Regions from separate parts of the Microlunatus sp. YIM B11417 genome, predicted to be linked through region 2. Evidence: riboswitches for the same ligand, from Rfam matches in the RefSeq annotation. Region 2 holds a riboswitch; the other holds the start of a gene.
The links. A riboswitch is a leader RNA that binds a small molecule or an ion and turns the genes downstream of it on or off. The one in region 2 is predicted to bind thiamine pyrophosphate.
Positions count from the first base shown of each region.

Region 1: linked by a shared signal. The riboswitch ahead of AC6CCG_RS19675 (ECF transporter S component) and the one ahead of AC6CCG_RS21025 (YkoF family thiamine/hydroxymethylpyrimidine-binding protein) in region 2 are both predicted to bind thiamine pyrophosphate.

Region 1 covers NZ_JCAMPJ010000004.1:22,505-26,097, reverse strand. Annotated here, with positions in the region: gene manD (D-mannonate dehydratase ManD) at 1-282, shown strand, start outside; gene AC6CCG_RS19680 (hypothetical protein) at 358-1,140, opposite strand; TPP riboswitch at 1,504-1,608, shown strand; gene AC6CCG_RS19675 (ECF transporter S component) at 1,666-2,295, shown strand; gene AC6CCG_RS19670 (ATP-binding cassette domain-containing protein) at 2,343-3,593, shown strand, end outside.
Region 2 covers NZ_JCAMPJ010000004.1:329,355-332,947, reverse strand. Annotated here, with positions in the region: gene AC6CCG_RS21035 (ABC transporter ATP-binding protein) at 1-751, opposite strand, end outside; gene AC6CCG_RS21030 (ECF transporter S component) at 741-1,340, opposite strand; gene AC6CCG_RS21025 (YkoF family thiamine/hydroxymethylpyrimidine-binding protein) at 1,333-1,947, opposite strand; TPP riboswitch at 1,993-2,101, opposite strand; gene AC6CCG_RS21020 (YhgE/Pip domain-containing protein) at 2,495-3,593, opposite strand, start outside.

The DNA.
Region 1 (3,593 bases), 310 kb from region 2:
GGCATCCACGGCCCGACCGACATCTCGCCGGTCGGCATGGCCGCCGCCCTGCATCTTGATCTTGCGATCCACAACTTCGGGATCCAGGAGTACATGAAGCACGGCGACAAGACCAACGCCACGTTCCAGCAGACGTTCACGTTCGACGACGGCTACCTGCATCCGGGTGATCAGCCCGGGATCGGGGTCGAGCTCGACGTGGACGAGGCCGGCAAGTACCCGTACCAGACGGCCTATCTGCCGTTCAACCGGCTGGCCGACGGGACCGTACACGACTGGTGATCATGAACCGAAAGCCCTGAGTCTCGTCGTTGAGACTCAGGGCTTTCGGCTGTTCAGTGCCGTGTCGGCACTGGCTCAGATGCAGACGAGGCCGAGCAGGTCGATGATCTTGCAGTCCCGATCGTCGTCATCGTCGTCGTCGCCCTTGGGCGGCTTGGTCGGCTTGCTGGTCGGCTCCTTGGTGGGTTCCTTGGTCGGCTCCGGATCGTCGGTCGGCGTCGGCTTCCGCGTCGGTTCCGGATCCTCGGTCGGCTCGGGAGCCTTGGTGGTCGGCGCCTTGGTCGGCTCGGGATCCCGGGTCGGCTCAGGGGCCTTGGTCGGAGCCCTGGTGGGCTCCGGTTCCTTGGTCGACGGTGCCTTCGTCGGCTCCTTGACGGCCGGCGGCTTGGTCGGCTGAGTCTGCTTCGGCGCCGGCTTCCTGGTCTGAGTGTCCTTCGGCGTCGCGGTACGGCCTGCGGTGGATCGTCCGGTCGGCGCGCCCGTCTCGCCGGACGGTTCGCCGCGCTCGCCGGACTGTCCCTGCGGGGTGCGGGAGGTCTCCGGCGGTGGCGTCGGGTCCTGCGGCTCGTCGGTCGACGGCTGCTCGGTCGGCGGGGTGGCCGGCGGCTCGTTGGTCGTCGGCGGATCCGTCGGCTGCTGGTTCTGCTCGGCCTCCAGCCGGATCCGGTCCAGTTCCTCCTGCCGTTCCTTGGCCAGGCGCTCGGCCTCGGACCGGCCGGGTTCCTCGGCGCCGGCGCTCCAGACGCCCGGCAGGATGATCCGGCTACCGGGCGCGACACTCGAGTTGACCGGCTGGTGCTGACCGATCACGGCGGTCGTGCTGACCGCCAGCGACAGGCCGAAACCGGCGCCGATCACCAGGAGGCGCCGAAGGCCGGTCTTGCGGGGTGGTGGGGTGCCCTTGTGGTCGGGGGGTCCGCTCTGCGGGGGCGGTGCCGCCGCGCGTCGCGGGTTGGGTGAGTCGGATGAGGGTGTGGGTCGGCCTGACACCGAGTAGGACCTCCTCAACGCGCCATCGGGCCCCCTGCGCGTGTCCTGCTTCAACGGCGAACGTCCCCGATCAACGTCCGTTGTCAAACCTTCGGATCCGAGCGCCCTCCCATGGGTGCTCAGGGCACCCGGCTCGGATCCGAAGGGCTCAGACTACCGAGCCGCCCGGCCCACCGGAACCCTGCACAAGCCACCAGTTCGAGGAAGTTGTGCGGTGGGCGTTATCGTGGTGTTGAACGACAGGGGAGCGCCGTAGGGCGCTGAGAGTGCGACACATCGCAGACCCTCGAACCTGATCCGGTTGACACCGGCGTAGGGAGTCGGGCCTTTCTCGAGCCGCGACGGGCCACCGTCCGGCTTTCCCTTCCATCGACCGTTGGAAGGACCATGATCATGACCACCGAAACCACCTCGACCGACCCGCATCGCGCGGTCGGGCCGCTGTTGCGCTGGCGTACCGTCGATCTGATCACCGCCGTGATGATCGGCGTCGCGTTCGGCATCGCCTTCATCGGCTGGGCGCAGGTGAGCAACCTGACCGGACCGCTGTTCCTCGCTCTGCCGCCGCTGGCCGGGCTGCTCGGCGGATTCTGGTGGTTGCCGGCCGTCGTGGGCGGATTGATCATCCGCCGGCCCGGCGCGGCGCTGCTGGCCATGCTGGTCGGGGCGAGCGTCGAACCGCTGCTCGGCGGTCAGTGGGGCATCAGCACGCTCGGCTCCGGCCTGTTCCAGGGCATCGGCGTCGAGCTCGGCTTCCTGATCTTCGGCTACCGGCGGTTCACCGCCCTGTCGGCGATGCTCGGCGGGATTCTGGCCGGCCTGCTGGAGACGCCGTACGAGTGGCTGACCTACTACCAGGAATGGGCCGTGCCCTACATCCTGCTGTACGCGGTGACGATGATGATCTCCGGCGCCCTGCTCGGCGGCCTGGTCGGATTGGCCCTGGTCAAGGCACTCGCCGCGACCGGCGTGCTGGCACCGTTCCCGCCCGGCCGGGAGCGCGCCGCCGCGCATCAGGTGTAGGCGTGGAGCCGTTCCCGCGCACGGCAGTTCCGGTTCGGGGCTGAGCCGTGGCGGAGTTGCGAGACGTTTCGAGCGAGACCACCGCGACCGGGCTGACCTGGCGGCCGCACGGGCGCCGGGAGCCGACGCTGCGCGACCTGACGCTGACCCTGCGACCCGGCGAGCGGGTGCTGCTCGCCGGCGCCAGCGGGTCGGGCAAGTCCACACTGCTGCGGCTGCTCGCCGGGCTGGCCGATGAGAGCCTCGGTGAGCTGACCGGGGAGTTGCGGCGGTCCGGTGAGGATCGTCCGGGGCGAGCCGGCCTGCTGCTGCAGGACCCGACCCACGCGGTGGTGGCCGAGCACGCCGGGCGGGACGTCGCGTTCGGCCCGGAGAACCGGCGGCTGGAACGACGGGAGATCGCCGACCGGACGCGGCGGGCGTTGGCGGCTGTCGGCTTTCCGTACCCGGCGGCGCGACGGTCCACCGACCTGTCCGGCGGGGAACTGCAGCGGCTCGCGCTGGCCGGCGCGCTCGCCCTCGCCCCCGAGCTGCTGCTGCTCGACGAGCCGACTGCGATGCTCGACCCGGACGGCGCCCGGACGGTTCGGGAGGCCGTGATCGAAGCCGTCGCCGACCGGCCGATCACCGTGGTCGTGGTCGACCACCGCCCCGGTGACTGGCTCGACTTCTGCGACCGGATGCTGGTGCTCGGGCCGGACGGCCGGCTGATCGCCGACGGCCCGGCCCGGACCGTGCTGGCGGAGCAACGGGACGAACTGCTCGCGGCCGGCGTCTGGGTGCCGGGCGAACCGCCGCCCGAGCCGGTACGGATCGACTGGACCCGGCCGACCGGCGGGTCGACGACAGCGTCGGCTCGCGATGACGCGGGGGCCGTTCTTCGGGTGCGCGGGCTGGGACTCGGTTCGCCCGGGGCCGAGCCGCGTCCCTTGGTGACAGGACTGGACCTGGACCTCCGCCCGGGCGCCCTGGTCGCGGTGTCGGGGCGGAGCGGCAGCGGGAAGTCCACCCTGCTCCGGGCACTGGCCGGACTCCGGCCGGCCGACACCGGAGAGCTGGCCGTACCCCGGGACGGCGGCGAGTTCCCGCTGGACCGGCTGGCCCGGCGGTCCCGGGAACTGGCCCGCGTCGTGGCCTGGCAGCCGCAGTATGCGGAGCAGCAACTGACCCGTCGGACCGTCGAGGCGGAGGTGCTGGCGACCAGCGAGGCGATCTACGCGGACGACCCGGAGCGGCTGGCGGTCGCGCGGCGGCGGGCGGAGACGCTGCTCGTCGCCCTCGGGCTGGACCGGTTGCGC
Region 2 (3,593 bases):
AGCAGCCCTGCTCGACCAGGTCGCGCAGGGCTTCCGTACCAAGATCGGCGGGCGGACCGTCGTGCCGGACCAGGCCGTCCCGGTCGATCACGATCCACCGGTCCGGCAGGTCGAAGCCCTCGCCGGTCAGCTCGTCCAGCCGGTGCTCGACCAGCACGCAGGCCGCGCCGGTGCCGCGGCGGGCGGTCGCGATCGCGGTCCGGACCGCGTCGACGCCGGCCGTGTCGAGCATCGAGGTCGGCTCGTCGAGCAGCAACAGCCGCGGCTCGGCGGCGATCGCGGCGGCCAGCGCGACCCGCTGCAGTTCACCGCCGGACAACTGGCCGGTGTCGCGGTCCGCGAGCCGGCGGGCGTCCGCCCGGTCCAGCGCGGTGCTGACGGCCGGGCCGATCGCGGCGGGGTCGACGGCCAGGTTCTCCAGCGGGAAGGCGACCTCGTCGGTCACGCCGGACAAGCAGACCCCGGACTCCGGGTCCTGCGCCACGACGCCGACCCGATCGGCCAGGTCGGCGATCTCGTGGTCGGCGACCCGCCGGCCGGCCACCCGGAGCTCGCCGGCGACCTCGGCGTCGATCGCCTGCGGTACCGCGCCGTGCAGCAGCCGGAGCAGCGTCGACTTGCCGGACCCGGACGGGCCCAGCACGAGGACGTACTCGCCCGGTCGGACGACGAGGTCGATCGGACCGAGCCGACCGCCGCCGGGGTAGCGCGCGGTCAGCCCGGCGGCGTGGACGGCCGGTTCAGCGGGCACGGCCTGCCTCGCGGACGATTGCGAACTGGTCCAGGACGCCGGTCCGGAGCAGCGCGTCGACGATGATCTTGGCCAGCAGGCCGCCGAGCACCAGACCGGAGGCGAGTTGCAGGCCGAGCCGGAGCAGCAGGATGTCCTGGCCGAACCAGGCGTACCGGAACGCCGAGAAGACGAACACCAGCCCGGCGCCGAGCAGCCCGGAGAGCGCGTACGTCAGCCAATTGAACCGCCGATAGCGGGTGATCGCGAACGGCAGCTCGCTGCCGGCACCCTGCAGCGCCGCCGCGACCACCAGCAGCGGGCCGACCGGCGAGCCGAGGAAGACCACCTCGACGATCGAGGCGATCACCTCGGCGATGATCCCGACGAACGGGCGCCGGATGATCGCCAGCGCGATCGGCGCGACCAGCAGCCAGCCGCCGAGCAGCAGATGCTGAGCAAGATCACCGGCCGGCCCCATCGCGACCGCGAGCAGGTTCCAGGCCTGCACCAACGCCCAGTAGAGGAAGCCGAAGACCACGCCGAGCATCACCATCAGGACGATGTCGCGCAGCGGCAGCCTCTTGTTGATCTTGGCCCGGTCAGCCATGGGACGGGCTGTTCAGTGAGACGGTCAGGTGGCTGGTGACGTGCTGGACGCTGCGGCCGACCATCACCCAGCCGGCGAAGACCGTGGCCAGCACCGTGCCGAGGTCGCCCTCCAGCCGGGTCACGAAGTGCTCCGACGCCCGGAACGTCCCGTTGGCCTTGGCCAGCTCGATCGCCGCATAGATGTCGCGCATGTGGTCCGGCTCGACCCCGGCCCGGACGTCGTCGGCCAGCGGATAGAGCGCCCACTCGGCCGCGGCGAAGCGCCCGGTCTCTCTGCCTTCCGGTACGTCGACCGGGCGCGGCCCCGCCCCGCCCGGCAGGTCGCAGACCACCTCGCCCGGGCAGCCGCGGGACAGGTGCACCGTCACCGAGGCGTGCTCGCCGGTCGCGGCGATGGCGGCGGCGAGGTCGGTCAGGTAGCGCAGCAGCTCGCTCTCGCTGCCACCGAGATAGGTGCTGACATCGCCGGTTCGGACCACGAGGTCGCCCGGATCCGTTGTCTGTAAGGCGGTCGTGATGACGTCGACGTACCGGTCGGTCATCACCGCCACGGTCACCCGAGCCCCGACGCCGAACCGCATCGGGTCGTCGATGATCTTGGTCATAGGGTCCCCCTTGCCTTCTCGTCGGCACGGGGACCGGGGCACGCTGCCCCACCCAAGTTCGCTTCCTGCGCTGGCATGACCCAGATCAGGTTCAACGGTCGGAGTTCGAGTACTCCCTCTCAGCCCGGCTCACCGGACTCCCGTGCTCAACCTGAAGGTACGTCACCCACCTCGTTCCGGGTCGCGCCAGTCCCACACCGTGGAACCCTGGGCCGGTCAGACCCGGCCGTGGGTTGCACCGACCCGACCCGTACGGCCGGGTCGTGACGCCGCCCTCGCACGACCATCCGGGTCGAGCGCGCGATCCGCTGTCACGATTTCACTGCGGACGGGCCGTTGCCGCGTGGCAGCGGCAAGATGTGGCTGACGTCAAGAGAAATCGCGACAGCCAAGCAGCCCACCGGTCGCCCGATCCCCTTCGCCCGGCCACCTGTCGCCCGCCCACGTGACGACGCTCGCGCCACCCGTCGACCGGGCACATGTGCGGTGACACGCCGTCGAAACGGCTGCTTTTGTGCCCGGTCAGCGGGTTGGGGGCGGTAGGAGGTCAGGCGGGGCTCGCGGCGAGCGGCTGCAGGATCCGGCGCCGTGCCACGGCCAGCAGACCCGCGCCCAGACCCACGATCAGCCAGGCCAGCAGGGACAGGATGGCCGAGCTGACGCCCGGTCCGTCGGTGACGATCGCGCGCATCCCGTCCAGGGCCGGGGTGAGCGGCAGCAGGGGCCGGATCACGTCGAAGACGGCGGGCACCGCGGCCGTGATGGCACCGGCGGTGGCCAGCACGACCATGATCACCGAGACGAACCGGCCGACCCCGCCGAACCAGGCGACCAGGGCGTGGTTCACCGCGACGAAGGTCAGGCCGCCGAGCAGGGTGAAGCCGATCAGGCCCACGGTCTGGCCGGCCGAGAGCTCGAGCAGCACCTGGAGCATGACCGCCAGCACGACCGACTGGACGGCCGCGATGATCACGCCGGGCAGCCAGCCCTCGAGCGCGATCCGGAGCGAGGACTTCATCGAGGTGAGCACCCGTGAGCTGACCGCCTGCACGATCAGGTACGTCGCCAGGGCGCCGATCCAGAGCGCGAAGACGGCGAGGAAGGTGGTCGTCGCGCTGTCCGCGAACGCCTGGTCCGGCCGCTCCGAGGTGACCGGCGTCGAGACCACGTCGGCCAGCGCCGTCCGGTCGGCCTTGGTGTAACTGGGCAGCTTCTCGGCGCCCTCGGCCAGCCCCTCGGCAAGCTTCGTGGTGCCGTCGGCCAGTTGATCACCGCCGTCGGCCAACTGCCCGACGCCCTTGTTCAGGTCCGCCGCCCCCGAGGCGGACTGCCCGGTCCCGTCAGCCAGTTGCCCGGCGCCGTCACTCAGCTGAGCCGTGCCGGTCTTCAGGTCGGCTGCGCCATCAGCGAGCTGTCCGATCCCCTTGGACAAGGCGGGCATCCCGTCCGCCAACTGCCCGGTCCCGTCCGCGAGTTGATCAAGCCCGCCGGCCAGCTGCTTCGTGCCGGTCGCCAGTTGCCCGGTCCCGTCGGCCAGTTGATCACCACCGTCGGCCAGTTGATCAAGACCGCCCGCGAGTGCCTTGGTCCCGCCGGCCACCTGCGTGGAACCCTTCGCGAGTTGATCACCGCCGACGGCGAGTTGA